DNA from 4 places in the Roseibium sp. MMSF_3247 genome. Region 4 is predicted to be linked to each of the others. Evidence: predicted binding sites of a transcription regulator. Region 4 holds the regulator's gene; each other region holds the start of a gene.
What was found. Region 4 encodes PhoB, which activates phosphate uptake and scavenging genes when phosphate is short. Its sites were predicted from a motif close to TGTCATNNANCTGTCAT; they were not measured.
Positions count from the first base shown of each region.

Region 1: phnC (phosphonate ABC transporter ATP-binding protein) is a predicted target of PhoB. The motif match lies at 2,705-2,721, and genes of this name have one in related genera.
Region 2: ppk2 (polyphosphate kinase 2) is a predicted target of PhoB. The motif match lies at 5,771-5,787, and genes of this name have one in related genera.
Region 3: RBB44_RS20785 (DUF2794 domain-containing protein) is a predicted target of PhoB. The motif match lies at 2,612-2,628, and genes of this name have one in related genera.

Region 1 is NZ_JASHII010000002.1:363,151-370,707, reverse strand. It holds gene phnE (phosphonate ABC transporter, permease protein PhnE) at 1-725, opposite strand, end outside; gene phnD (phosphonate ABC transporter substrate-binding protein) at 798-1,715, opposite strand; gene phnC (phosphonate ABC transporter ATP-binding protein) at 1,771-2,604, opposite strand; gene RBB44_RS07165 (DapH/DapD/GlmU-related protein) at 2,991-3,617, shown strand; gene RBB44_RS07160 (helix-turn-helix domain-containing protein) at 4,144-4,761, shown strand; gene RBB44_RS07155 (HD family hydrolase) at 4,811-5,434, shown strand; gene RBB44_RS07150 (hypothetical protein) at 5,496-6,515, opposite strand; gene RBB44_RS07145 (STAS/SEC14 domain-containing protein) at 6,797-7,177, shown strand; gene RBB44_RS07140 (class II glutamine amidotransferase) at 7,167-7,557, opposite strand, start outside.
Region 2 is NZ_JASHII010000007.1:214,554-222,110, reverse strand. It holds gene RBB44_RS21570 (YkvA family protein) at 135-515, shown strand; gene RBB44_RS21565 (translation initiation factor IF-3) at 510-974, opposite strand; gene infC (translation initiation factor IF-3) at 1,280-1,819, shown strand; gene RBB44_RS21555 (GlxA family transcriptional regulator) at 1,828-2,784, opposite strand; gene RBB44_RS21550 (MBL fold metallo-hydrolase) at 2,879-3,718, shown strand; gene RBB44_RS21545 (Gfo/Idh/MocA family protein) at 3,715-4,734, opposite strand; gene ppk2 (polyphosphate kinase 2) at 4,806-5,711, opposite strand; gene RBB44_RS21535 (TetR/AcrR family transcriptional regulator) at 5,899-6,543, shown strand; gene RBB44_RS21530 (carboxyl transferase domain-containing protein) at 6,540-7,557, shown strand, end outside.
Region 3 is NZ_JASHII010000007.1:67,836-75,392, forward strand. It holds gene RBB44_RS20760 (disulfide bond formation protein B) at 1-162, shown strand, start outside; gene RBB44_RS20765 (hypothetical protein) at 159-416, shown strand; gene RBB44_RS20770 (metallopeptidase family protein) at 488-922, shown strand; gene ppa (inorganic diphosphatase) at 960-1,499, opposite strand; gene RBB44_RS20780 (GNAT family N-acetyltransferase) at 1,652-2,170, opposite strand; gene RBB44_RS20785 (DUF2794 domain-containing protein) at 2,688-3,077, shown strand; gene RBB44_RS20790 (Bax inhibitor-1/YccA family protein) at 3,249-4,013, opposite strand; gene RBB44_RS20795 (hypothetical protein) at 4,183-5,001, opposite strand; gene RBB44_RS20800 (ABC transporter permease) at 5,101-7,557, opposite strand, start outside.
Region 4 is NZ_JASHII010000001.1:993,045-1,000,601, forward strand. It holds gene pstB (phosphate ABC transporter ATP-binding protein PstB) at 1-744, shown strand, start outside; gene phoU (phosphate signaling complex protein PhoU) at 777-1,472, shown strand; gene phoB (phosphate regulon transcriptional regulator PhoB) at 1,560-2,255, shown strand; gene RBB44_RS04505 (GcrA family cell cycle regulator) at 2,322-2,867, opposite strand; gene RBB44_RS04510 (aspartate aminotransferase family protein) at 3,292-4,491, shown strand; gene argF (ornithine carbamoyltransferase) at 4,488-5,417, shown strand; gene RBB44_RS04520 (Hsp33 family molecular chaperone) at 5,430-6,404, shown strand; gene RBB44_RS04525 (efflux RND transporter periplasmic adaptor subunit) at 6,597-7,557, shown strand, end outside.

The DNA.
Region 1 (7,557 bases), on a different contig from region 4:
CATCCGATGGTGCGCCGAAGCTCCTGACCGATCCCGCCGGCCCCGACGAAGCCAAGAATCGCGGAAGCCCGCACGTTGATCTCAAGACGCAGCAGAAAGTAGCTCAGGTAGTTCGGCGCCACTTGCGGCATCACTGCGTACCGGATGCGTTGCAGCCAGTTGGCACCGCAGGCAGACAAGCCTTCAATCGGCTTGCGGTCGATGTTCTCGTTGACTTCGGAGAACAGTTTGCCCAGCGCACCGGCCGTATGAAACGCGACGGCGATCATGGCTGGAACCGGGCTGGAGCCGAGAACAAAGATGAGGAACAACGCGATGATCAGTTCCGGAAAGGCGCGCATAATATCCATCATACGGCGGACGACCGGGATCAACGGGCCCCAGCTGTCGACGTTGCGCGTGGAGGCCATGGCGAGGACGACGGCCATGGCAGCCCCCAAAAGCGTCGCAACGGCCGCGATGTTCAAGGTTTCCAGCATGGCTGGGAGATATTGGATGATCAGACCAAAAAACGCCGGTCCGGCTTCCCAGGCTTCAAGCACGATCTCGCCTGGATAATCGAAAAACTTGCTCAGGCCCTGCAGAAAACCGCCGGAGTTCATGTCGTTGGATTTCGAGTATCCCGAAACCATAACGGCAACGACCAACAAAAGTCCGATCAGCGAATAGAGCTGACGGCGTTTGCGTAAGGAGAGGATTTCCTCTTCCATTGCAGCGACGGCCATCTTCAATGTCCTTTAAACGTCACGCATAAAAAACGCGGGCCGGAAACCGGCCCGCGCGCTATTCAAGAACGCTTAGTTCTTGCTCTTTGCCTTACGAGCTTCAACGATGTTGACGTAAGCTTCGTGAGTGATCGGCATGAAACCTTTGGTCTCACCGGCAGCAACGCCGTATGCGCACTCAGGGTCCAGAGAGTTTAGGGACGCCATCAGAGCGGTCATTTTGATTTTGACGTCTTCCGGAAGCTTCTTGGAGAGAACGATCGGGCCTTCCGGGATCACCGGCGAACGCCAGATTTCACGCAGTTCGGTCATGTCGACCAGGCCAGCATCGGACGCCTTACGCAGAGCGCCGGAGTTGTAGCCGTCTTCCCACTCACCAAGACCATCGGCCCAGGTTACACCAGCGTCGATGTCGCCGTTGGAAACAGCAACGATGGTCTGCTCGTGACCGCCGGTGAACTTAACGTCGCCGAAATAGTCGCCCGGCTCCATCGAGTAGCCTTCCTGCGGGATGGCGATGGACGGGATCAGGTAACCGGACGTGGAGTTCGGGTCACCAAAGCCGAAAACCTTGCCCTTCATGTCGGCGAGCGAGTTGATTTCAGCATCGTTGCGGGCAAAACCGATGGAGTAGTAGCCGTAGCCGCCATCAACGTTGACCTTAACCAGAACCGGGTCAACAGCTTCCGGATCGGTCAGGTAGACTTTTGCGTAGCCGGACGCGCCAAGCCAAGCCATGTCGAGGTTGCCGCCGAGCAGGCCTTCGATCACGCCGTTGTAGTCAGCCGGTGCGAAAAGCTTGACCGGAACGCCGAGCAGGTCAGCGGTCTTTTCTTCAAGGCAGGTGTAAGCACGCAGACGGTCGGAAGCGTTTTCGCCGCCGAGGATGCCGATGCGGAATTCGGAGATTTCTTCAGCAACGGCAGCGGTTGCGTTCAGAGCGATCATGCTGACTGCAGCCAGCGCAGCAACTTTGGAAACCAGTTTCATTTGGGACACTCCCCCGAGGGTTCACAATTGATGACGATGATTTGGGAGCAGACGGTCAGCCCGCTGCTGCCGCCGGGGTCATCACACCGGCGGATTCTTGAGAGCCGGATTTACCGGCATCGATGGCGGTTGATGTTGCCGCTTCATTGAAGCTTTCATCGGCGCCATAAATCTCGCGCGCCACGTCTGTGGTCAGGGCGTCTGGCGCACCATCAAAAACGATGAAGCCATCGCGCATGCCGATCACGCGGTCACAGTAGGTGCGTGCGGTGTCGAGCGTATGCAGATTGCAGATGACGATCTTGTTGTCGCGTTCGTGGATTTCCCGCAGCGCGTCCATGACGATCTTTGCATTCATCGGATCAAGCGAGGCGATCGGCTCGTCGGCCAGGATCATATGCGGATCCTGCATGAGCGCTCGTGCAATCGCCACGCGCTGCTGCTGACCGCCGGAAAGCTCTTCGGCCCGTTTGGGTGCCTCCTGAGCAATGCCTAGCCGGTCCAGCGCGGCAAGTGCGGTTTTCACGTCGTCTTGGTCGAAGATATTAAAGAGGCTCTTGAGCGTGCCGTGGCCATTCAGACGGCCGAGCATCACGTTGGTCACCACATCCAAGCGCGGCACAAGATTGAACTGCTGGAACACCATGGCGCAGTCGCGCTGCCAACGGCGCATCATGCCGCCCTTAAGGCTCAGAATATCGCGGTCATTGAAGAGGATCTGACCGGAGGTCGCCGGCGTCAGCCGGTTGATCATGCGCAGCAAGGTCGATTTGCCTGCACCGGAGCGGCCGATAATGCCAACCATCTGCGGTTTGTCGATGTTGAAAGATACCTTGTTCACCGCAGTCCGGGACCCAAAGGTCTTGGTGACGTCCTGAAATTGAATCACGCGGCAGCCCTGTCCGTGTTTGTTCGTATTTGCTGCGCGACAAGAGCCATTCGAGCGTAACAACGCGATGACAGCTATTTATCAGTCCCTTGAAGAAACGATGACATTTCAATGACAAGAGCCTACCGGGACACACACAGCGCCCGGACAAGGCTTTATTTTCCTGCTTCCTCAGAGGGTTCTGCATGGCTCGGCAAATCATGGTTGCAAGAGAAGAACAAAGCCCGAGAAGCGTGTTTCCGCGCTGAAATATTGGTCAGGGTGCTTCGAACCGGCTGAAACTGAGGAAAAGAGAAAGAGTTCATGGATACGTCATCAAAGCGTCACGCGTCATGATGTGACCAAAGCTATCCATCTGCGCCTGTCACAAACCAATGGAACAAGCAATGTCCGCACCGCACCAAAAACCCGGCCTGACCGAAGCCCCCAATATTCACCCAGACGCGGTCGTTCAAAACTGTGAGCTCGGAAGGTGGACGGAAGTCGGCGCGCTGACCGAAATGCGGGAAAGCCAGATGGACGATTACTCCTATATCGTTCAGGAGGGGGATGTGGTCTGGTCAACCATCGGCAAGTTTTGTTCGATTGCCCGGCGGGTGCGGCTCAATCCTGGCAATCACGCCACCTGGCGCGCGTCACAACATCACTTCACCTACCGGGCGGCCGCCTATGGGCTGGGTGATGATGACCAGGAGTTCTTTCAATGGCGCAACGACGATTGGGTCACAATCGGGCACGATGTCTGGATCGGTCATAATGTGACGGTTCTGGCCGGGGTCACAATCGGGACCGGCGCTATCGTTGCCGCAGGCGCGGTCGTGTCGAAAGACGTTCCGCCCTATACGATTGTCGGCGGTGTTCCGGCGAAACCAATCAAACGCCGGTTTACGGAAACCCAGGAAGAAGCTCTGATGGAAATCGCCTGGTGGGACTGGAGCCACGATCAGCTGAAGGATCGCTTGCCCGATTTTCGCAACTTGCCCATCGATGGATTCATAGAGAAGTATCGCTGACCTATTATTTTGCCGGAAAATCATTTCTTAACTTGCATTTGATTTCCGTAAGGGAACTCAACTTACTACAAGGCCGGCATTTCTGCGACGTTCAGACGAAAGAGATGACTTTCCCCACAAGTCACAATGGTTAACAGGGGCGATTCGACAGCAGCAAGTTCCTGTGGTGAACTTCAATCAACAGCACGGCAGAGACCTGTTTCGGACCGCCAACCAAAGCATACGGTTTTTGTCATCGCTGTCTGGGCACAGTCCCAAGGGGCCGCTTGCGGCTCTCGCGGACCGGCTGTGAGGCACCCAGTTTGCGCTTGATGCGGAGCGCTCCGCAGCCAGCGCCCCGGCTCTCCGGTGAGCAGCGGGTTATCTGCAATATCGGTGCAGGCTTCAAATCTCTTCGGGGATGAGGGGTCGGCAGGCACCAGATGTCTTCGGAGATCTGATGTCGAGTTGAGATCAAGACGGACTATCGATCCCGCTTCGGCAGGCTTCCGGGTCCGATAACCTTGACCTGAACAGGGGGGTGTTGGTGAAAGCCGACACCCTTTCTGTTTTCTGCTACAGTCACCCCAATATGAGCTTGGACATCATCCCAAATCCGCGAAACCTCGGCCCGTCCCTTCGCCGCTGGCGGGTGCTCAATCGTGTCAAACAGCAGGCATTGGCCGATGAGCTCGGGGTGTCGCAATCCAAAATCTCACGCTGGGAGAGCGGTGCTTCGGAGCCTGACGGGCTTGACCGCTCCAAAGTGGAGCGGCTGTTGCTCGCCCGACCCAACAGTGCAGCGGACAGGGCCTTGGTGGAGCTTGTGAGCAGCAACAGCGCGCCGGTTCATCTGGTGTGCGATCTCAGCCACCGGCTGCTCGCCGTCTCGCCTGCCCGTGCGCGAGACTGGCATACGGGTGTTCAAGAACTGATGGACCGACCGCTTTGGCCTTATGCGTCGGAAGGAATCCAGACCGCAGAACACAGCCTTGGCGCAAAGGGTTGGTTCGAACCTCACGCACCGGATATCGTGTTTTCAACGGAGCGCGCGGATTTCCCGGAGATGACGATCCCGGAAAGCCGGATCAGGATCACGCGACTTGCCCTGTCCGACGGACGCTTTGCCCGGCTTGTGCGGGACGACCCCGGCCAGTTTGCATAAAATATTCAGCGTGTCGTCAAGCGGTGTTGGCCGGAGTAAACTTTCGCCCATGAACAGCGAAACCGACGGCAACCACGCCCCCTTTATTGACCATCGCCGGCTGACCGGTCTTCTTGCCTTTTTTCAGGCAGCCGAACAGCTCAAGGACACTTTGCGATCCGGCACCAGCCGGAGCGGACGAGCGGAGAGTACTGCGGAGCACAGTTGGCGGCTGTGTTTGATGGTTCTGCTCTTTGAGAAAGACATCATTGGTGTCGATATCAAAAAGCTGCTCAAGTTGTGTGTTCTTCATGATCTTGGCGAAGCAATCTCTGGTGATGTTCCGGCCCCGCACCAATCGGACGGTGACAACCGGCAGGAACGCGAAAGACAGGACTTTCAAGCGCTGTGTGCCGATCTGCCTGATGACGTGGCCGATGATTTCATGGCGCTTTGGGATGAATACGCCGATGCCGTGACACCGGAAGCGCAACTTGCCAAAGCGTTCGACAAGCTGGAAACCATGCTGCAGCACCATCTCATGCCGGGCGCCGATGCCGATTTCCATGCCTTCAATTTGAGTTATGGACGCGACCGGACTGACGTCTTTCCCCTCACCCGCCAGATCCGCGAAGGGATCGACGCGCGAACGAAAGAGCTCATAGAAGACCGTCAAAGCGCCCAAAAAGCTTAGGCGGCGTACGTATCAGATCCTTAGCTCTTGTCCAGTCATGGCAGATATGCACCGATTGCGGTCAGATATTGACGACCAGCCCGGTCGTATCAGCTGTCACTCCGCCAGACTTGGCTTTTACGGTTTCGGACTTGGCCGCCACCGTCGTTTGAGCTGCGCTGACAGTGGTGCTTTCCGCCTTCAGCTGCGCGATTTCTGCCACCATCTGCTTGATCTTTGCGGCCATGGTCTCGTTGCTGACCACAAGGGTTTTCAGCTTGACCGCCATTTCTTTCAGATCAACTTCACTGCCGGTCACTTCGGCCGCGACACCGACAATATCGACTGTAACAGCTGCAACACCGACAGCGATGGTGGCATTGATTTCGGTTGTGGCTCCCATCCCGATGCTCAGGTCACCGCCACCGAAAATCGCCAGCGACCCACCGAAGGTCATGTCGATGCTGTTGCCTTCGGTGAAACTCTTAGTGTTGCCGGAATTGTATTCGTACGTGTCACCCGCAATCGTCTTGGTTTCCTCCTTGGCGTTGGTCTGGATGACGCCAGAGCCGTCGCCTGCAGACAAAGTGATGTCCTTGCCCGCCCCGCTGGAGATGGAAACGACTTCTGCGGACGAGGTCATTTCCAGTTTGCCTGAGCTCGTTACCGACGCTGCCCCGTCAACATTCAGCGTATAATCACCATTGACTTGCTGACTGAAATCAGCGGTTTCCACATACATCTTCTCCTCAGCCTTCACCAGGATCCGGCCGTCACAGGCCAACAGGATCCCGTCACCGCCGCCGGATGCATTCTTGTAGGCCTCCGCATTGCTGCCTTCGTCAGCAATATATCGTTGCGGATACCACTCATCGAGATCATCGGCTTGAAACGCCTGTTCTTCGATGTCGGCATATTCGCCAAGACGCAAGACGGCTCCGAGGCGGTGTTCATCCTCGTCTGAGCTCGTTGACGGCACATAAAAGTAACAGCTGCGGCTTGAATCCATGCGTGTGGCCGCATTGCTCGCAGCGCTTGCCGCTGTGTTGTCCAGGTTCGCTGCGTCCGGGTCGTAAAATCCATTCCAGTCAGCCAGCGCCATTGAACGTCTCCACGTCTCTTCTTGTTTTCAACGGATCACAACAAACGCGACCACCTTTCGGCAGCCGCGCTTTTCTATGACTGATAGTTTAACGGGCGCATTTTAAGGGCGGATTAGCAGCTTCACTCGAGTTTTCGTCAGATTGTTAGACAGCATTAACCAATTCAATGGCGATGGCATTCAACCCAAACCGTAAGCACAAACCCGGATCGCCTTGAACGCGGGTCCAGCGATCGTCAAATAAACTTGCAGCTGCTTACAAACAACTCGGGAGGTCTGGAATGTACGAGATTTTGCCACGCAGCGACGGAGCCGTTCTCGGCGTAAAAGTCTCTGGCACGCTAACGATAGAGGAAGAAAAAGAGCTGATTGCCAAGGCAGATGAGCTGGTCTCAACCTATGGAAAGGCCAGTTTTCTGGTCGTTCTCGGCGACCATGTCGGTGTCTCGCTGAAAGCGGTGGCGTCCGACATCAAGTGGCTTATGACCCATATGGACAAGATCGCGCGGGTTGCTGTCGTAACGGACAGCCAGTTTGTCTCGACCCTTGTGGACATAGACGCCACCTTTGCAACCCTGGTCGGTATCAAGGAAAAACACTTTGCGACCGCCGAACTCGACGCCGCCTGGGACTGGATCGAAGAAACGATGCCTACGCCGTGAGCAACTCTTCGTCGCTCAGGAAAGCACATTGCTCGACCTTGCCACCGGAGACCGTGATCATGTGGCCATGCGGAACTTCCATCCAGCAGTTCCGCGCCTCGTCCAGCGGTTCGGAGACCACCATGACGCCGTCGTTGAACTCGCGGTAATAGAGGGTCGGCGGATACCGGTCTGATGCGTACCGCGCGGCATAAAGTGTTTCGCCATCCGACCAGGCAGAGGCAAAGCGCATGTGCGGCGTGCAGCCCGAATATTTGGACAGCGCTTCGGCTTCATGAACCGCGCGGGCCATGGCCGCGCGCGGGTGATGTTTGAGCCCATAAGCGAGCGCAATCAAAAAGAGGCTCTCGCTGTCGGTGCCGCCCATGCGGTCGCGATAA
Region 2 (7,557 bases), on a different contig from region 4:
ACATTACGCTTCTCATCACTGATGAAAGTGACAATAATCACACAAAGATGCCAGGAACGCTTGGTAAACTTTATTTGTAATTCTGGCTCACATGCCCATATCATTTGTATGCCGCGAACAGGAATTACGTTGAAATGACCTCCTCATCCCCATTTGAAGATCTGGGATTCGACCCGGAAATTCTCGGACCGGAAGAGGAACAAAATGAAACGGTCCGTCAGAAACTGTTAAAAACAGCCCGGAAGGCGGCGCGCCAAGTTCCGTTTATGGAAGATGTTGTCGCCGGGTACTATTGCGCGCTTGATCCTGCCACGCCGACAAAGGTGCGCGGGACCTTGCTTGCTGCTTTGGCCTATTTTGTTTTACCGCTCGACGTGGTGCCGGATTTCATCCTGGGCGTCGGGTTTGGAGATGATGCAACGGTGCTGATGGCAGCGATTTCGATGATCCGGGCCCATATTCGGCCGGACCATTACCAGGCCGCCAAAGATGCTTTGGAGGACGGAGAACTATAAGTCTTCGTCCGTTGCTTTCTCGTCATGCGGTAGACCTTTTGTCCGCGGAAGCCAGCTCCCGGCGGTCCGTCCTGCAATGATCCAGTAAACAGCCCCGGATACGAAGCCGGCTGCCAGCACGACTGGACTACCGGGCCTTAACCCAGCGTCCGTTGTCCCATCAAGAGTCCAGAGTAGAAAGGCGATGGCACCGGCGCTTGCAACATGAAAAACAATCCCTGACAACCGCGCGATTTCGGAAACCAGGATGACACAAACTGCAGGGACGAACGCAACAGCGCCCAGGACGCTCGCAGTGACAAACGCCGTTCCGATCATGGCCGCAAACGCAGCGGGATCGGCCTGCGGAGATCCAGGCTGAAACAGCCCCCAGGACAAAAACAATCCGCAGGCGATAACGGCTATGACAAAGCCCACGATGATTTTGATGAGCTGCCAGATGAACAACGTTCCGTTCAATCGGATCTCCTGCTTCGGCAATGGAGGGTCAAATTGGCGCCCGGACCATCCAATTGCAAGACGCCACTGATTTACAGCGTCGAGCAAGATTGAAAATGTAACAAGGTCGCACGCCGCTCAAAAAAGATCTGTCAAAGGCCCAAGATCGGTGTTTTTGGTTGACTTTTTGGGCGTTTGGCACGAGCTTGGGGCTTGGCGTTCGAGAAGACGCGGCGAGACCCTTGGAGCGAACGTTCCGGGGCCGCTTGCGTATAAACAACGGCTTGAAAGCCAATTAAACTGAAACCGCAGAGGAGTTTGCGACCATTCGCCGTCCGTTCCGCGCCCCGCCTCCCACTAAGGAAGGCCCGCGCACAAACCAAGAAATTCGCGTTCGCGAAGTCCAGCTTATTGACCACGAAGGCGCCAACCGCGGCGTAATATCGACCGAAGAGGCGATGGATATCGCCATGGATGCCGGTCTGGATCTTGTAGAAATCCAGCCGAATGCCAATCCGCCGGTCTGCAAAATTCTGGACTACGGCCGATACAAATATCAGGCACAGAAGAAAGCTGCAGAAGCCCGCAAAAAGCAGAAGACCGTCGAGATCAAGGAGATCAAGATGCGTCCGAACATCGACACCCATGATTATGAGGTGAAGATGAAAAACATGCTGCGCTTCTTCAACGACGGCGACAAGGTGAAGGTCACGCTCCGTTTCAGGGGCCGCGAAATGGCGCACCAGGATCTCGGCATGAAGCTTTTGCACAAGGTTCGTGATGAGACCTCGGAGATTGCCAAGGTGGAATCCCATCCGAAGCTGGAAGGCCGCCAAATGGTTATGGTCTTGGCTCCGATTAAGTAAGCGACCTGTCAGAAACGTTGCAGAACCCCGCCAATCGGCGGGGTTTTTTGTTGCCCATCATGGCGGGCAAAATGTTTGCGAAAGGCGTTTGGAGTGAGCCCCGTCAGTTTTGTGAAGAGCCGACTGAAAGACGGTGGATCCTGATAACCGACGGCAAAGCAAATTTCCGATACAGTCCGGCCCGTTTCGATTAGCAAACCCCTTGCCCGCTCTATACGCAACTCTTGCAAGTATCCATTGGGCGTCATCCCTGTCGCAGCCTTGAACCGGCGCAAAAACGTGCGATCCGGCAGCCCGGAAGCGCTGGCAATTTCCTTAACGCTCAGGACATCTGCATATCGCGCGTCGATCAGGTGTTGTGATTTTAAGATAGCCGCATCGCCATGCCGTAGATGCGGTGAGAAACGCCTGAACCGGCGCTGGTCCCGGCGGCGCATGTCGACGATGAAATAGCCAGCCGTGCGTGCGGCAACGATGTACCCGAGAAACCGTTCGATGACCACCAGACCAAGATCAACCCAGGCCATCAAACCACCGGCCGTGATGAGGTCGCTGTATTCGATCAACAATTGATCGGTATTGAAGGACATGTCGGGGTAGCGCTTGGACAGTCTCTGCTCCAGCCCCCAATGCGTGGTTACCGGCCGTCCGGCAGCAATTCCGGCTTCTGCGACAAAGGTAACCCCGGTGCAGGCTGAACAGACAACCGCACCCTTCCCGTGCTGGTAAGCCGTGTATCCTGGCAATTCCGGCACATCGGCTGCACGCACTTCCGCCGCAGAGGGCGGCAGGATCAGTGCGTCGAACGAACGGCCTCCCGGCACAAAGGTCGAGATCGTTTCAACGGCAACCGAATGCTCCGAAATACTTGCGGCATACCCAAGCACATCCTGAAGCCCCAGGACGGCCGATTGAAGACATCCCGGATAAGCCAAAATCGCCAAACTGTAGGAGCGTGCCACCATCTGGCGTATCTAGCACAAGATTTGTCATTTGCGCCAATCGCACCCATCGGCGCCTATTCTATGTTCGAGGACAATGGAAATTCATGGAGCCCTCATGTCTAATGCTAGCACCACAAGCCCTCTGAACGTCGGCGACATCGCCATCACGCCACTTACAGATGGCCACCTCGATATTCCTGCCGCCTATTTCTCCAATGCAAGCGATGAAGAGATCCAGGCGGTCAGTCCGACCACCCGATTTGGCGCAACATGCTGGCTGATCGAAACTGGACCCAAAAAAGTCCTCGTGGATGCCGGGTCCGGAACTTGGCTAAAAGCGCGTTTTCCCGAGACCGGATTCATCACGGCATCGGGGTCTTCCCTAATAAGCGCGGCCAACGACATCACAGACATCATTCTGACTCACATGCATGCCGACCACATCGGCGGCCTGGTTGCGGACGGTCAAAGCTTGTTTCCTAATGCAACTGTCCACCTTCAAAACAGCGAGTGGGCGTTCTGGACCGACGAAAACCTGGTGGAGGCCGTACCGGAGGACAAAAGACCCATCGTCCAACTGATCCAGTCCTTGGCACGCCCAATCGCCTCCCAAATCAAACTTCATGACGGGGATGCGGACCTGGAAAATGGAATTCATGTCACGAGTGCCCCCGGACACACGCCCGGCCATCAGGTCGTCAGGATCTCAAGTGGCGGCAAACAGGTGATGCTGCTGGGGGATGCCCTGGTGTCCGGCGTTCTGCAGTTTGCTAATCCTGACGTCCACTATGCGTTGGACAGCGCGCCTGAGACAGCGGCAGCAACCCGGAATACTCTATTTGCCGAACTCGCCGCCGAGCAGATCCCTTTCGCGGCAACCCATCTTGAGGCCCCGGACTTCGGCACACTGACAGCAACCGGCAGCGGCGGATATCACTTCGAGCCTTTGGCTTAGGTGCTCTGGCTGAGAGACACCCAACCACCGTCCTTTGCGGATTGAAACAACGCATCCAGAACTGCCATGTTCTGGATTGCGTCCTCCACCCCAAAAGAAAGGGGTACTTCACCAAGAATGGCACGGCCGAAGACATCTGCCATTTCGGCATACTGATCGCAAGGCGCGATGTTCTCGGTCACCGCGGACCCATCTCCGAGCTTTGACCCGTCATCGAGCCTCAATTCGGTTGCCCCCCCTTGCGGCGCGTTGACGGGAATAAGAAGTTCGAGCCGCTTCTTCGTTCCAACAAGCTGGAAACGCTGGTGCGGCGTCAATTGGGTGGACACGGTGAAACTCAAATGACGGCCCTGCCCGAAGTCCAGCATGGCACTCGTTGTCCGGTCAGTTCCGAATTCCGGATCCCGGTCGATCAGCGCAACAACACGTTGCGGCTCAGCGTCAAAGAAATACCGGCCGGCCAGCATCGTGTAGCACCCGATATCGAGCAGCGCGCCACCGCCGATTTCGGCATTGTTTCGGATGTTCGCCGGGTCCGCGTTGAAATAGCTGAAGAACCCCTGGATCGCTTTCAACTCGCCCAATTCTCCAGACCGGACCAGATCACAGGCTCTGATCCATTGCGGATGGGCGCGTACCATAAAGGCTTCCGCAATTAGTCGATCTTCCTGCGCACGCAGAAGCTGACGTGCCTCGTCCGCGTTGAGCGCAATCGGCTTCTCGCACAGGACATGTTTTCCGGCAGCTGCCGCCTGCAGGGTCAAAGGCACATGCAAATGGTTCGGCAGCGGATTGTAGATCGCATCGATATCCGGATCGGCCAGAAGGTCCTCGTAGGTCCCATAGGCTTTGGGAATTCCTAGCTGATCGGCCGCATCTTGGGCACGCTCGAGGCCGCGGGAAGCAATAGCAGCAACATATCCGGTCTGGGACGATTTTATCCCAGGAATGACCTTCTCCCGGCCAATTTTTGCCGTTGACAGAACGCCCCACCGGATTTGCTTCGTGCCGCTCATGTTTATCTCCTGCAACTCAAACAAAAATCCCGGCCAATGGCCGGGATTGCCAATTTCTTCTACCAAAACAATCAGTATTTATCAGGCACGTAAAGGTGTTCCGGCAGCACTTTACGCTCGTAGTCCGGATTAAACCGGCGTTCCGGCAGGGTAATCGGATCATGCGGTACGTCTTCGTACGGTAACATCGACAAGAGATGGCTGATGCAGTTGAGGCGGGCCTGCTTCTTGTCGTTCCCTTCCACGATGAACCACGGCGCTTCGGGAATGTTGGTCCGCTCGAACGTCTCTTCCTTGGCCTTGGTATAGTCTTCCCAACGCACGCGGGATTCCAGATCCATCGGCGACAGCTTCCACTGCTTCAACGGATCATGAATGCGCATCAGAAAGCGCAGCTGCTGCTCTTCATCGGTGATGGAGAACCAGTATTTGATCAGCCGGATGCCGGATCGGACCAGCATGCGCTCAAATTCCGGAACGTCGTTGAAAAATTCCTCGACCTGATCTTCTGACGCGAACCCCATCACGCGTTCAACGCCTGACCGGTTGTACCAGGAGCGATCGAACAGCACCATCTCACCAGCCGCCGGCAGATGCGGCACATAACGCTGAAAATACCACTGGCTCTTTTCGCGGTCTGACGGCGCCGGCAAGGCAACAACACGGGCAACCCGCGGGTTAAGGCGCTGCATGATCCGCTTGATCACACCGCCTTTGCCAGCAGCATCCCGGCCTTCGAATATGACGACGATCTTTTCGCCGGTATGCTGAACCCAGTCTTGCAGCTTCACCAGCTCTGCCTGGAGCATCAACAGCTCGTGGAAATAGGTTTTCCGGTCGAGGGGGGATTTGTGCTTCTTATCAGCAATGTACTGAAGATCCTTGGCGATCAGGAAATCATCGATTTCCATCTCGAGTTCTTCATCCATGCTGTCGGCCCACTCGTTTTCCACCCAGGTCTTGGCGTCCTCACTCATCCGACTGTTCCTTATGCATAATATAAACGCGTCTCACCTGCACTGAGAGCCCGAAATCCATGACAGGAGTTTGACACTAGCGTCAGTCGATGAACCGTCGCAATGCGCTCCCTCAAAGTCCATACCTCGGAATCCACTTGCTAAATGAATGAACGTTCATTAATATGACGCAAGTGGAGGAGACGTCATGGCGCTATCAGCACGCCCGCAGCCGCGGCAACGCGGCCTGGAAACTGCAGAAAAGGTTCGAAAAGCGGCCCTGCGGCTCTTTGCGGCGTCAGGATACGCAGCCGTATCCATGCGGGACATCGCAACCCAGGTCGGCGTTCAGCCGGGTGCGCTCTACAATCACTTCCCCACCAAGCAGCACATATTGAAAGACTTGATGCTGAGCCACATGGCCGACTTGCTGGCGGCTTGGGACACTGCAGATTTCCCGGATGAAACCGACCCGATCGAACGCTTTGTGCGATTTCACATCCGGTATCACCTGGAACGCGCAGATGAAGTCTTCATCGCCTATATGGAATTGCGCAGCCTTGATGCCGAGAACTTCGCGATCGTCGAGGCCGAGCGCCGGCGCTATGAAACCATTCTGACAGAGATCTTGAGCGAAGGCGCAGCAAGCGGCCGCTATCACATCGACAACGCCAAAGTTACGACCCGCGCGATCATCGCCATGTTGACCGGTATTCCGGCTTGGTACCGACCCGGCGGCGATCTGTCGAAAGAAGAGATCGAAACGCTTTACCTGAACATGGTGCGCAAAAGCATCGCCCCAGAAACGAACGATAATCCTGGCAATCCAGACACCGGAGACCGGATGGCATGAGCATCCTCAAATCGAGCCTATCGCCCAAGAGCGCCGAGTTCACCGCCAACAAGGCCGCGCATGAAGACGCCATGGCGCAAATCAAGGCCGCTGCACAAACAGCACTGGACGGCGGCGGAGAAACCGCCCGTGAGCGCCATGTCTCCCGCGGCAAGATCCTGCCGCGCGAACGTGTCTCGCGTTTGCTGGATCCGGGCTCGCCGTTTCTGGAAGTCGGCATGCTGGCCGCCCACGACATGTATGATGGCGCAGCACCGTCGGCCGGTATGATTGCGGGTATTGGCCGGGTCGAGGGACAGGACGTCATGATCCTGGCCAATGACGCAACGGTCAAAGGCGGCACCTACTATCCACTGTCCGTGAAGAAGCACCTGCGCGCCCAGGAAATCGCCGAGCAGAACAACCTGCCATGCGTCTATCTGGTCGACAGCGGCGGTGCCAACCTGCCCAACCAGGACGAGGTGTTCCCGGACCGTGACCACTTTGGCCGGATCTTCTACAACCAGGCCAACATGTCGGCGAAAGGCATTGCCCAGATCGCGGTCGTGATGGGCTCCTGCACGGCGGGCGGCGCCTATGTTCCGGCCATGTCGGACGAAACCATCATCGTCAAGAACCAGGGCACCATTTTCCTTGCCGGTCCGCCACTGGTGAAAGCGGCCACCGGGGAAGAAGTCTCCGCGGAGGACCTTGGCGGCGGTGACGTCCATACCCGCCTGTCCGGCGTTGCCGATCACCTTGCGCGTGATGACGCGCATGCGCTTGCCATTGCTCGCCGGTCCATCGCCAGCCTGAACCGTACCAAGGCCTCGCAGCTTGCGCTGCAGACGCCCGAAGATCCGCTCTATGATCCGGAGGAAATTCTCGGCGTCGTCCCGGCGGATTTGAAGACCCCCTACGACATTCGCGAAGTCATTGCCCGCGTGGTTGACGGCTCAAGGTTCGACGAGTTCAAAGCCCGTTATGGCACCACGCTGGTCTGCGGCTTTGCCCATATTCACGGCATGCCGGTCG
Region 3 (7,557 bases), on a different contig from region 4:
CAATCGACCCGGGTTGTCAGCTGCACGGAAGCCAGCTGGCGGATGCTGGGCCTGTCTTTTGCCGGTTGGAATGCTGTTGCATCTGCCGGGTTGGCCGGACTTGGGCTTCTTGCTGCCGGAATTTTGAAATTCCGGGTTCCCATGGCAAAGTCACCGGCATGAGCACGTCAAAACACAAGGCCGATCAGGAGAGGCGCGACGAGGCGCTGAGAGCGATTGACCGCGCGCAAGCGGAAAGCGAAACGGTTGTTGGCTCGACCTTTGTTCGCATGGCCGATCGTGCGCGGGACCATATGAGCGCGGCCGATAAGGATGCCGATGACCACATCGAAGTCTGGGGCACGCGCATCGGCCGGTCGCTTGGGTTGGTGTTTGCAATTGGTCTGGTGATTTACCTTGCCGTTACCTACCTCTAGGTAATCTTCCAACTGAGTTGGGAGGCTCGCGAAAAAGGAAAAACAGCGCTCACTGGAGCCTGGAACAAAATATGGCGTCAATTCATCCAATCAGCCGAAGCCACTGGACCGACCTCAAAGCGCCGGACCTGAAAGACTTTGAGGCAATGGCCAGCGAAACACTCGCCACCATGCCGGACGATCTGTTGCTTCGCTGCGGCAATTTGCAGATCACACTTGCCGAATACGCACCTGATGATGTTCTCGATGCACTGTCGATCGAAGATCCGCACGATCTGCTTGGATTGTTCGAAGGCGTCGGCTTGGACGAGGGCGAAGAGCTGTCCCATACCGGGCAAATGCCAAATCGTATCTGGCTCTTCCGCCGGCCCATTCTGGATTATTGGGCCGCAATGGACGAAACGCTCGGAGATGTGGTCGCCCATGTGCTTATCCATGAGATCGGTCACCATTTCGGTTTGAGCGATCAGGACATGGAGCGTCTCGAGGCCGCTGCCGACAGATGATGCAGCGGCGGCAGCCTCAAGGATAGTCAAGCTGCGTTTATTCGGCCGCTTCCGTCTTGGCGCGCTCGATTGATTCCACAATCATGCGTTTTGCAGCTTCTGCGCCTTCAACACCCGTCACTTTTACCCATTTGCCAGGTTCCAGATCCTTGTAGTGCTCGAAAAAGTGCTTGACCTGATCGATCGTGATTTGCGGCAGGTCGGTAATGTCCGAAACATTATCGTAGCGCTTGGTGATCTTGTGGCTCGGAACTGCAATGATCTTCTCATCCTGGCCGGACTCGTCTTCCATCAGGAGAACGCCAATCGGACGGCAGGTCATGATGGCGCCAGGTACAACAGGGCGCTGGTTGACGACAACCACGTCGATCGGATCGCCATCGCCGCAAAGTGTGTGCGGGACGAAGCCGTAGTTTCCCGGATAGCGCATGGGCGTGTAGAGGAAGCGGTCGACATACATCGCGCCTGCTTCTTTATCCATCTCATACTTGATCGGTTCACCGCCAACGGGGACCTCAACAATTACGTTGATATCTTCCGGCGGGTTTTTGCCAATCGGCACGGCGTCAATACGCATCTGTGAACTCCTGTTGGATCGTTGCGCCGTCTATCGCAATCCGAAGACAGAAGTTCAAGTCTTTAGTTTTGCATTGCACCTAATTGATTAATGACCCGGAAGTGGCGTGGGCGCGCCAGATCCTTGTCTTGGAAGGCATAAGGGTGAAGCTGTCAGAGCGTTTGCCTCGGCCAGATGTAAATGAGCAATTCGAGTCGTCTCCCGCCGATCCGGTGCCATGATTTCCCGGCGATTTGGCCTCCCACCGCACGATAGAACTCCCGGGCGGGCGTGTTGTCGCTCAGCACCTGGACGGCAAGCCCTGAGCCATGTTGCTCGAGGAATGACGCCCGGATGTCTTCAAAAAGCCTGCGGCCGAAACCCAGGCCCTGATACTCCGGTTTGAGATAAAGCTCGTATATCTCGCCATCCATGCTGGTATTCGTTAGCCGGCACGGGCCAAAGGTGGCATATCCGGCCGGAACATCAGCAACGGATAGGATCTTGATGTTGACGCCGCGCGCCAGAGCTCCGCGCCACCAGTTTTCGCCCCGCCTTGAGACCATTCGCTGGAGGTCAAGGCCATGTAACACGCCGCGATAAGCGCCGAGCCAGGCTTCGCTATGGATGCTGGCGAGCGCTTCGCAGTCTGCCGGTCTCGCCGCACGAAGATCAATCAGGTCAAGAGTCATCTTGGGAAAAGAATACTACAAGGCGTCGGCAGGGGAAGCTTGAAACGTTTTCGGTTCGGGAAAACTGCCGGAATTCTTGAGACTGGCCGCCAAAGGTGCCCGGTAATGAAAAGGGCCGGCGTGTTGCCGGCCCTTCAGTTGCCCTGATGTTTGACTCAAAAAATCTGGTCGCTCTACATTCACCACGGGGGGCTGGGGGGCTATTGCATACCGCGGTGCCCGTAGACCGTTCCCATCAAGGTATGATGCTAATATGGGTGTGCTTTTTGGCTGGCCAAGGGCTGGAATGCGGCGAAAACATGAAAATTTTGGTATTCTTTCTTGAAAAGTTGCCCATGCGTCAGTTTTTGATGTTTTTCGGTCACGATTGATGAATGAAAGCAACAGTTTCTCAGCTTTCTACCGGCCTGCACTTGCAATTCGCGGCGAACCACGACCATCATGACATCTGGATGACATGCACCAAGCAAATGCTGACGGCAGCGCAAGGTGCAAGGCGGTTCAAAAGGGAGGCGGAATGAGCGAAGCCGATGATAGCGCATCTCAGCACAGCCGGAGCTTGAGCCTCAACGGACCTGGGCATAAAGCTCCTCCCTCCTTACCAGTGGTGTCCTTCAACCGCCGGGAACTCGATGTCATCCTCAGGCTCTATGGCCGCATGGTCGCCGATGGTGAGTGGCGGGACTATGCAATTGACATTCTGAATGACAGAGCTGTTTTCTCAATTTTCCGCCGCGCCTCTGAAATGCCTCTTTATCGCATCGAAAAGGATCCTAAACTTGCCCGGCGGCAGGGCGCATATTCGGTCGTCGCGACTGGCGGCATGATTCTGAAACGTGGCCACGATCTTGCGCAGGTTCTGAGAGTTCTGGAAAAGAAAAAGCATCTTCGGGTCGTCGACGCCTGACACAGGGGCACACTGATGGAAACCCGGAGCTGTCTTCACTGAATCGAGGTCGCCGCTGAGCCGTTTTTCACGTCCTGACCTTCTGAGATTTGGATGCGACATCTTTTGTCGAAAGACAACAAAAAGCCCGGCGCAATGGCCGGGCTTTCTACATTTATGATGGCTTGCGGATTATTCGCGGTTGCCGAACAGCTGCAGCAGCATCAGGAACATGTTGATGAAGTCGAGGTAGAGACGCAGAGCGCCCATCACGGACTTCTTGGTGGCAACTTCACCGGAGTCGCCCTCGTAGTACATTTCCTTGATCTGCTGTGTGTCGTATGCAGTCAAACCAGCGAACACCAGAACACCAATCACGGAAATAGCGAACTGAAGCGCGGAAGATCCGAGGAAGATGTTCACCAGGGAGGCGATCACGATACCGATCAGGCCCATGAACAGGAACGAACCCCAAGCGGACAGGTCCTTCTTCGTGGTGTAGCCGAAGATGCTCAGCGCACCGAAGGACGCTGCGGTGATGAAGAACACGCGCGCGATCGATCCGCCGGTATAGACCATGAAGATCGAGGACAGGGATACACCCATCAGGGCGGAGTAGACGAGGAACATCGTCCGAGCGGTTGACGCGCTCATGGACTGGATCCGGAACGAGAGCCAAAGCACCATGCCGAGCGGCGCCAGCATGACCACCCATTTGAGCGGTGAGGCAAAGATGGCGTTGCCGAGCGGTGTCAAACCCACGATCGAGCCAGCGTCGTTGGTTACGACGGACATCATGTAGGTACCGATGGCAAAGAAACCGGTCAGCGCGAGGCCGAACGTCATGTAGTTGTATACGCCCAGCATGTAGGCGCGCAGGCCCTGATCGATGCCGGCCTCGGCACGAGCGCCGGCAACCGAGTAAGCGCCTTGAGATTGGCGGTCAAAGGTCGACATGGTCTTAAGATTCCCCTTCGTTCAAAACTTGTGCGCGCAGGGAGTCCTGCAGCACAGCTCCCTCAACATATGGGAGAATACGGACCCTAGCACAAGATGACTTTCCTGAAAAAATCGCAATCTTTCTGCTACGGCCCGTATTTCCGGCCCTTATGATTAAGAAGAGTTCTTATTTCATGGCTTTAAGACGGCTTGCGATCTGCCGATCGCAAGTGCCTTGTGGCCAGCGGAAGATTTCTTCTGCCTTGAAATCCATAACTTCTTTTGTGGTGTCGCGCATGACTTCCGGCGTTACGCCCGGCTTGAACCACTGAAGAACGCCATAATCGCCGCCAGCATCGGTGAAAAACGCCAAGGGTTTGCCGTCTTCCATGATCCCGACACGGCCCACGCGAACATCTTCGACGGTCACATTGCGCGCGTTTCCATCAATGGTCAGCTTGGATTTGGTCAGGCGGAGCTTTTTACCGGCAGATTGCGGTGTGCCGGTCCAGGTGCCGCCTGTCAGCCTGTTGCCCTTGTTTTCAACCGAGAGGCAAGAATTCTTGTAGTTCGGGATCGACAAACGGTTCGCGGAAACCTCGATCGGATCCTTGCCTTTCTCGGAGATGGTGTATTTCATCTCATGCTCGCCGGTCCGATAAACGCGGATGCCGACCGGGGTGAAGCCGCTGTCACCGATTGAGCGGGTGAAGAAATCAAACTGGTTGGCGTCATTGGTTCCCGCGCGGCGGTAAAGCCAGCGCTTCGGCAGGCCGTCTTCCCAAACCAGCCAGTCACTGACAACGAGGCCACGTTTGCCAGCCGGATCATTCAGCTGCCAGACGCCGGTGTGAAATGGGCTTTCAGCTTGAGCTGCCGGCATGGCTGACAGCATGGTCAAAGCCGCAATTGAGGCTGCTAGAGTGGTCTTAAACATGGATTTCAAACGATAGCCCGGCATTTCGGAGTGCCCCTTCAAGAGATAAATCTCTCTTCCGATATCCAAGATAATCGCATGACGCAAGGCGCGCCGGTCATGAACCGGCGCACATCTGCGGTGAGTTTGATGAAATTTTTCTGACGGTTAACACCGTCTTTGGCCGTATCAGAGGTTTCTAAGAACCGGTGCAGGTTTTTCGCCAAGAACGCGCCAGGTTCCGATCAGGCCGAACCCGACAGTCAGGACAAGCGCGATTAGGGCAGCACTGAACGCTGTAACTGGCAGCAGCGTAAAGGTTCCGCCCATGATTGCAGTGATGACATACCAGGCAGCAATGCCGCCCGCCAAAACGGCAAACACTGCTGTGACAAGGCCAAGGATCGCATATTCGAGGCCATAGGCCAGGATCAGCCGCGTTCGTGTGGCGCCAATGGTCTTCAAGATGACAGCGTCATAGATGCGGCTGCGATGCCCGGCGGCGAGTGCGCCTGCTAAGACAAGAATGCTGGCAATCAGCGTGATGGAGGAGGCGCCGCGGATCGCCCATGCGAGCTGAGCCACGATGTTGTTCACCTGGGAGATCGCATCTTTCACGCGGACGCTAGTGACGGTCGGAAAGCTGCTGGAGACGGTCTTCAACAAGGCCAACTCGGTGTCTGTCTGGACGTTATCATCCCAGCCAAGGGTCATCAGATGCGCATGCGGCGCCCCGGCAAATGTGTTTGGCGAGAACACCATGACAAAATTGATGCCAAGCGATTGCCATTCCACGTCCCGCGTATTCGCAATCTCTGCGGAGATTTCGCGACCAAGAACGTTTACAGAAACGGTGTCGCCGATCTTGAGGCCGAGGTCTGTTGCAGCCTCCGCGTCAAAGGAGACCAGTGGAGGCCCGGAATAGTCCTGCGGCCACCATTCACCGGTCGCCAGTTCCGAGTTCGGCGGGAGCGTAGCCTCGTAAGTGATGCCGCGGTCGCCGCGCAGAACCCAGTCGGACCCTTCTTGTGCTGGCACGAAATCATCGCTGCTGATGCCGTTGAGGCTAACAATCCGGCCGCGCAACATCGGCACACTTTGAAGGTCCGCGTTCGGCGCTTCTTCGCGTAAAAGGGTTTCAAACGCGTCCCGCTCATGGCTTTGAATGTCGACAAAGAAGAAGCTTGGCGCTTCACCTGCGATGGTAGCGGTGAGCTCCCGGCGGAGGTTTCCATCAATCAGGGTCAGGGCGACCAGCAGGGAGAGGCCCAGGCCAAGAGACAGAACGACGGACGGCGTCAGGGCACCAGGGCGGTGAATGTTGGCGATTGCCAGCCGCAGCTCGGTAGAGCGGACCGGAGGCAGGCGTTTGGCGAGCCACATGATGATCCGTGCCACAACCACCAAAAGCACAAAAGCTCCGGCAGACGCTGCGATATAGATCGTGGCGATCCGCTTGTCATAGGCCAGCAGGATGGCGATGGACGCAAGGACGACCACGGTGAGAGCCGTGGCAAACAAATAGCGTTTGCGGGGCCATTTGGAGCCAGCCGCAACAATATCGCGGAACAGGGCGGTGGGTGGAACGTCATGAGCCCGGCCAAGCGGCCAAAGCGCGAAAGCCAGCGCGGTCAAAAGACCATAGACAAGACCCAGGCCCAGTTCGCTTGGATAGATGCCGACCGCAAGTTTGACGGGAAGAACATTGGAAAGTGCAGCACCAGCGGCAAACGGGATCATTGCTCCAATGACCAGCCCGATGCCAATCCCGATCAGGGCAAGCGCCAGCATCTGCACCAGATAAATCTGGAAGACGAAGCCGCCAGTTGCGCCCAGGCACTTGAAGCTTGCAATGACTTCCCGTTTTGTTTCCAGGAAGGCCCGGACCGCATTGGCAACGCCAACGCCGCCCACAACAAGAGCTGTGAGACCAACAAGCGTCAGAAATTGTGCAAACCGGTCGATGCTGCGCTGAAGGCCGGGAGATGCGTTGGCTCTGGAGCGCACCCGCCAACCGGCATCGGCTTCAGTTTGTTCCGCTTCTTCCTCGATCTGTTTGAGCTCGCCGATGCTCGGCGCGGGATCCATGCGCACCCGGTAATGCCAGCGCACCAAACTACCCGGCTGAACAAGGCCAGTTGCGCCGATGGCCTCGGTGGAGATCATCAGCCGGGGGCCGAACTCCATCCCACCTGCGAGTTTATCGGGTTCAGTTTCAATAACGTCTGTGATTTCAACACTCGTGCGGCCAAGCTCAAGTGTGTCACCAACTTCAACATCAAGACGGGCCAGCAGGGCCAGTTCGGCCACAGCGCCCCAGCGACCGTTACGCTGTTCCAGTGCGTCCACAAGGCTTTGCCCTGATTGCAGCTCGAGCGCGCCATAGAGCGGATAAACATCATCGACCGCCTTAAGCTCTACAAGTGCCTGGTCTGCCGTGTCTGCGCGCCGGGCCATTGCGCGCAATGTCGCGACTTCCGAAACTGCACCGAGACTGTCGATGTAGCTCCGCTCGTCCTCATTGACTTGACGATGAACCAGACGGAAGGACAGATCGCCGCCCAAAATGGCTTGGCCTTCCTGGGAGATCCCTTCGGTCAAGGCGCTGGAAACCGAAGTCACACCGGAAATCGCGGCAACCCCAAG
Region 4 (7,557 bases):
TCAGCCAACAAAGTGCAGGTCTATTACGGCGACACGCACGCGATCAAGGATGTGGATATTGAAATCCAGCCGCGTTCGGTCACGGCCTTCATTGGTCCGTCCGGGTGCGGAAAGTCGACATTCTTGCGGACCATCAATCGCATGAACGACACGATCGATATCTGCCGGGTCGAAGGCTCCATCCAGATTGACGGCGAAGACATCTACGATCCGAAAGTCGATCCGGTGCAGTTGCGCGCCAAGGTCGGAATGGTGTTCCAGAAGCCGAACCCGTTCCCGAAATCGATTTACGATAACGTAGCCTACGGCCCGCGCATTCACGGTCTGGCCCGGAACCGGGCTGAGCTTGATGACATCGTGGCCTCCAGCCTGCAAAAGGCGGGTCTTTGGGAAGAAGCCAAGGATCGTCTCGACGAACCTGGAACTGGCATGTCCGGTGGTCAACAGCAGCGTCTGTGCATTGCCCGCGCGATTGCCGTCAGCCCGGAAGTGATCCTGATGGATGAGCCGTGTTCCGCTCTCGATCCAATCGCGACCGCCAAGGTTGAGGAGCTGATCGACGAGCTGCGCGAGAATTACACGATCGTGATCGTAACGCACTCCATGCAGCAGGCCGCCCGCGTGTCTCAGCGCACTGCATTCTTCCACTTGGGAATTCTGGTTGAAGAAGGTCCGACACAGGATATCTTCACCAACCCGGTGGACAAGCGTACGCAGGATTACATTACCGGCCGCTTCGGTTGACCGGATCGCACATTTTTTCGAAGGGACACAGGATGTCTGAACATACAGTCACGGCTTATGATGACGAATTGAACGTCATGGCCGGCCGGATCGCTGAAATGGGCGGTCTTGCAGAAAAAGCATTTGCAGAAGCCGTTTCCGCCCTCGTGTCCGGCGACACCGATTTGGCGCGCCGCGTGATTGATCAGGATCGCCGTCTTGATGCGCTGCACCAGGACGTTGAGGAAGGCCTGATTGCAATGATCGTGCGCCGTCAGCCAATGGGGCAGGATCTGCGTGAAATCACAGCCGCCAGCCGGATCGCGAACGATCTGGAGCGTGTTGGCGATCTTGCAAAGAACGTCGCCAAGCGGGCAATCGCAATCGACAACGACATTCAGAGCAAGAAGCTGGCAATCGGCGTCGAGCACATGACCGAGCTGGCCCTCGGGCAGCTGAAAAAGGTTCTGGATGCCTACACCGGACGCAATGCAGAGGCTGCGCGCCACGTGCAGGAAGCTGATGCCGAAGTCGATGCGATCTACACCTCTCTGTTCCGCGAACTTCTGACGTACATGATGGAAGATCCACGGGTGATCACCTCCTGCGTCCATCTTCTCTTCTGTGCGAAGAACATCGAGCGGATCGGCGATCATGCCACCAACATTGCCGAAAACGTCTTCTTCATGGTGACGGGCGAGCGGCTTCCGGAAGACCGCACCAAGGTTGATGAAACCGGCGCTATGTGAGTTGCCAGAGCCAGCCTGAGCGGGCTGTGAAGCAGGAACTGTAAGCCGGCGCTTTAGTGCCGGCTGAGGGAATTGGAGCGAGAATTCATGCCGAAGGTCCTCATCGTCGAAGACGAAGAACCGTTGAGCCTTCTGTTGCGGTATAATCTGGAAGCTGAAGGATACGCCGTCGAGACCTGTGTCCGCGGCGACGAGGCGGAAATCCGCCTCCGGGAAACCCAGCCGGACCTTTTGTTGCTGGACTGGATGTTGCCCGGACTCTCCGGAATCGAACTGTGCCGGCGCCTGCGGGCACGCGAAGACACCGAGCGCTTGCCGGTCATCATGCTGACGGCGCGCGGCGAGGAAGCTGAGCGCATCAGAGGCCTGTCGACCGGAGCGGACGACTACGTGGTCAAACCGTTCTCAGTGCCCGAACTGATGGCGCGTGTCCGCGCGATCTTGCGGCGGGCAAGCCCGGAGGTGGTGTCCACGATGCTGCGCTCTGGCGATATCGAACTTGACCGGGAAACACACCGCGTCCGGCGCAGCACCAAGGAAATCCATTTGGGGCCAACAGAGTTTCGCCTTCTGGAATTCCTGATGACCGCACCAGGCCGGGTCTTTTCACGCGAACAGCTCTTGGATGGTGTTTGGGGGCACGATGTGTATGTGGATGAACGCACGGTCGATGTTCACGTAGGCCGGCTGCGCAAAGCGCTGAACAAGGGCAAGGCGAAAGACCCGATCCGCACGGTGCGCGGGGCTGGTTATGCCTTCAACGACCAGTTCACGGCAGCCTGATCGAGACTTTCAAGACAAACAAAAAAGCCCGCCAAATCGGCGGGCTTTTTCTTGGGTATTTCGAGATCAGGAGGCCTGGGCAACACTGGTCTTGTTGTTGGCGCTCCGGCGGCGGTCAGCGACCGGCTGGTAAGCAATCTTGCAGTGGTAGGGGCAGTAGGGCACCCCGGCTTCGGAAACCTGACCGCAGAAGTAGAAGTCTTCTGTCGCCGGATCGCCGATCGGCCACTTACAGGTGCGCTCAGTTAGCGTCAGGATGGTCGCCCGCTTGGACATTGGAACAACGTCAGCGATCGGTTCTGCAACGGGTTGAACCTCTGCGACCGGGGCCGGTGTCGGTTCCATCTTCAACGCTGCGGAGCCTTGGGTCTGCGGCTGTGTTTGCGGACGTTTCGGTGCCGATTGAGACGACGGGTTGGCCGTTGTGCGCGGACGGCGCGGTTTCGCGCTTGAGGAAGAAGACTTTGCGCGGCCGGAAAGACCAAGCCGGTGTACCTTGCCAATCACCGCGTTCCGTGTGACACCGCCAAGCTCACCCGCAATCTGGCTTGCGCTCAAACCATCACCCCAGAGCTTCTTCAAAAGCTCAACCCGTTCGTTCGTCCAACTCATTGCCGCACCCCTTGCCAAGGCCAGTGACTGGCCAAAATCCCGTTATTGGACACGCAAACGCAAGTCCATTATGGCATATCTTGTGCCTCTATTTGATACGCCGCACGAGATGTCGTGTCTGATTAGTCAAAGGTTACAATAACGTTAATTTGTGAAGCAACCGTCAGGCTGCAGTGAGTTGGGGATGAACGGACTTTTCCCCAACAGATGCGAGGTCATTGAGACTTTTACATAAAACAGCCCGAACCCGGGCAATGGCCATTTCCATTGACAGGCGGGGACCTCGGCAGTGTATAAGGATCTTGCAACGTGCCGCCGCTTTGGCGGCACATTGCGTTTTTGGCCTTTATTAAAGGTGATGCCCCGGAGTTCCGACGGTCCGATACCAGTGGCGCTTCCGGCGGCCAAAGGAGACTAAAGAGGTATGTCCGCGTCCGCGCTTTTTGGAAACTACGCAAGATCGAACCTGTCATTCGATCACGGGGAAGGTGTCTGGCTTGTTACGAGTGACGGCCGACGATTTCTCGATTGCGGGTCCGGGATCGCGGTAAATTCGCTCGGACATGCTCATCCGCATCTGGTCCAGGCCCTTCAAGATCAGGCGGCCAAGCTCTGGCATATTTCCAATCTGCACCAGATGCCGGATGGCGCGCGGCTTGCGCAGCGCCTCACCGATGCAACATTTGCAGACAAGGTTTTGTTCGTGAATTCCGGCGCCGAAGCAATGGAAGCGGCTATCAAGTGTGCCCGGCGTTATCACTATGACCGCAATGAGCCGGACCGGTATCAAATCGTGACCTTTGAAGGCGCTTTCCATGGCCGGACACTCGGCACGATTGCAGCAGGTGGCCAGGCGAAATATCTGGAAGGTTTCGGACCGAAGGCCCCGGGCTTCGATCAGGTGCCCAGCGGGGACTTGGAGGCCTTGAAAGCCATGGTCGGTCCGCAAACCGCAGCGATCGCGATCGAACCCATCCAAGGCGAGGGCGGCATTCGGGAAGTCGACTACGAATTCCTGCGCGCTCTGCGTAAGCTTTGTGATGAAACCGGAGCCCTGCTGATCTTTGACGAAATCCAGACGGGTGTCGGCCGGACCGGAAAAATGTTCGCGCATCAGTGGACTGGCGTTGATCCGGATCTGATGGCCGTCGCCAAGGGCATAGGCAGTGGGTTCCCGATGGGCGCTTGTCTTGCGACCGAAGAAGTTGCGTCCGCGCTGGCACCCGGAACCCACGGCACGACCTTCGGTGGCAATCCGCTGGCCATGGCTGTTGGCAATGCGGTTTTGGACGTCATTCTTGCAGATGGTTTTTTGGAAGAGGTTCAAAAGAAGGGCCTCTCCTTCAAGCAAAAGCTTTCCGGGCTGGTCGATAGCCACCCGAAGGTGTTCGAGGCTGTCCGGGGCAATGGTCTGATGCTGGGCATCAAGTGCACCGCGCCGGTGGGAGACTATGTCGCCGCCGCGCGCGAAGCGGGCATTCTTGCGGTCCCGGCCGGTGACAACGTTGTCCGGATCCTGCCGCCGCTGACCATCTCGGAAGAAGAGATTTCCGATGCGGTTGATCGGCTGGAGAAGGCTGCATTCGCCGTTGAGAAAAAGTTGTTGGAAGGAGCGGCCGAATGACCGCCAACGGAGCGTACAAAAACTTCCTGGATCTGACCCAATTCGAGGGCGATGATCTGCGCGCTATTCTGGAAACCGGAAAGAAGATCAAGGCAAACCGCAACGGCGTTCGCCGGGGTGAGGGGCCGCTCGCCGGCAAAGTTCTGGCCATGATTTTCGAGCAGCCATCGACACGGACCCGCATTTCCTTTGATGTTGGAATGCGTGAACTCGGTGGTGAGACTTTGATGCTGACCGGTGCGGAGATGCAGCTGGGCCGAGGCGAGACTATCGCCGACACGGCGAAGGTGCTGTCCCGGTTCGTCGACGGCGTCATGATCCGGATCCTGGACCACGAAGCTCTCAATGAACTGGCTGAAAACGCGACCATTCCGGTGATCAATGGCCTGACAAAGATCTCGCATCCGTGCCAGATCATGGCAGACATCATGACCTTCGAAGAGCATCGTGGTGGCATCTCCGGGCGCAGCATTGCCTGGACCGGCGATAGCAATAATGTTCTGGCGTCCTGGGTTCACGCCGCACCGCGTCTGGATTTCGAACTGCGCATCGCGACACCGGCCGAACTGGCCCCGCCTCAGGACTTGATTGAGACCGCCCGTGCCAAGGGTGGTTCCATTCTGGTCACCGACGACCCATATGAGGCTGTCAAAGGGACCGACTGTGTCGTCACCGATTGCTGGGTGTCGATGGGCGACGACGACGCCGAAAGCCGTCACAACCTGCTGAGTGCCTATCAGGTAAATGAACGTCTGATGGCGGAGGCAAATGGTGATGCACTGTTTATGCATTGCCTTCCGGCACACCGCGGCGAGGAAGTCACCAACGAGGTCATGGACGGTCCCAATTCTGTCGTGTTTGACGAAGCCGAAAACCGGCTCCATGCTCAAAAGGGCATTTTGGCCTGGTGTTTCGGCGCAGCTTAAGGCGTAGCCAAAGTGGCATTAAATTTGGAAGAACTGGGCATCAAGCCCGCAGGGCTGGACGCTGTCCGGCCCTTTGCCGTGGAAGGACTGGATGTCCGCGGGCGCAGTGTTGCGCTTGGCCCCATCCTTGAGAAAATTCTTGGACGCCATGATTATCCGGAGCCGGTATCCCGGCTTCTGGCGGAAGCCATTGTCCTGACAAGCCTGCTCGGAACCTCTCTGAAGTTTGACGGGCGGTTTACACTCCAGACCCAGACGCAAGGTCCGGTGTCGATGCTGGTCGTCGATTTTGAAACGCCGGACGCGATCCGTGCTTGCGCAACGTTCGACGCAGAACGTGTTGCCGGGTTGATCGATGCCGGTGCTGCAACGCCAGAGGCGCTGCTCGGGCATGGTCATCTGGCGATGACCATCGATCAGGGCAAGCACATGCAGCGCTACCAGGGCTTGGTCGAGCTGAATGGTATCTCATTGGAAGAAGTCGCGCGCCGGTACTTCGAGCGATCTGAGCAGATCCCGACCGAAGTCCGTTTGGCTGTCGGTGAACTCTACACCCGACAGGACGGAGACGTGCCGGTCAAATCTTGGACAGGCGGTGGCTTGCTCATCCAGTTTCTGCCTGAAGCGCCGGAACGGATGCGTCAGGCGGACATTGACCCGGGTGATGCGCCGGCGGGAACCGTGCGTCACGAAATTGACGAAGATGATGCCTGGGTCGAAGCCAAGGCACTTGTCGATACGGTCCAGGATGTGGAGCTGACAGACCCTGAAGTCAGCGTCGAAACGCTGCTCTACCGGTTGTTTCATGAGCGCGGCGTGCGGCTTTTCGATGCCCAGCCGATTGCCGATAAATGCCGTTGCTCGCGCGACAAAGTTGCCAATGTTTTGGCAAACTTTAGCGCAGACGAAGTGGAAGAAGTCACAGTTGATGGCAAGATCGTTGTTACGTGCGAATTCTGCAGCACCACATACGAATTTGACCGCTGAGGATACACTGCAGGCCGGTGACATCTGGCCTGCAGACTGTATCCGTTGATACATTTGGATACACGAATTCCGGCCTGAAGAGCGCGTTTCTGCGCTGAAAACCTTGATTTTTTGCGGTGCAAAGTAATCTTATGCCCACGGTTCGCGTATAGTTTAGAGCCGTCGCATTCGCACCTGTGAGAAAGCTTGAGTATGTTGCAGTCCGTTGAACCGGAAACCGGCAAGCCGCCAAGTCCTGAAGTTCTTCCGCCAGCAGGCCGGACACGGACACCGATGGAGCGCACAAAGCTGGTTCTGAAAGCGCTGCTTCAAACGGCTTTGGCGTTTGCCATTCTCTTTGGTGCCTTCAAGGGCATGAACCAGCTCATCGCAACCCGCCCGGACGTGCCGAAACGGCCCGTTCAGGAAAAAAGTTATGCGGTTGAAACCACCACAGTTCAACAAGGCGATTATGCGCCGTTGATCTCCGTTTACGGCCAGACCCAGGCTGGCCGGGAAGTCGATTTGCGGGCGCTGGTCGGCGGCGAGATTGTCGAAGTTCATCCAGACTTGAAGGCGGGCGGTAAAGTCGAGCGCGGCGATACCCTGGTTGTGATTGATCGTTTCGACTATGAAGGGGCCGTGACTGAAGCCCGTGCCAACCTTGCTGAAGCGCAAGCCGCACTGGTGGAAAACGAGGGCCGTGTTGCGCTTGAAAAGGCCAATCTGGTTCGTGCCGGAGAACAGCTGGAGTTTGCCCAACGGGATCTGGAGCGGGCAGAGGAGCTTCTTGGACGTGGTGCGGCAACAGAGCGAACCGTTGACGACCGTAAGCTGATCGTGTCCCAGCGCCAGCAAAGCGTTGAACGGTCTGAAAACACTTTGGCTTTGGAAGAAGCAAAGGTCGTTCAGCAAAAGGCGACTGTCGAGCGCCTGGAATGGCGCCTTGAAAACGCTCAGCGCCAGTTGGAGAACACTGTCCTTACCGCACCATTTGATGCGATCGTGCGTTCGTCAGCGGCCGAGCCGGGACGTCTCATCAGCGTAAATGATGCAATCGTATCCCTCTACGACAGCAGCGAATTCGAAGTCCGGCTGACCCTGTCGGACAACCAGTACGGCCGCTTGCTCGAAGACAGCGGTACAGTTGTCGGGCGCCCGGTCGACGTGATCT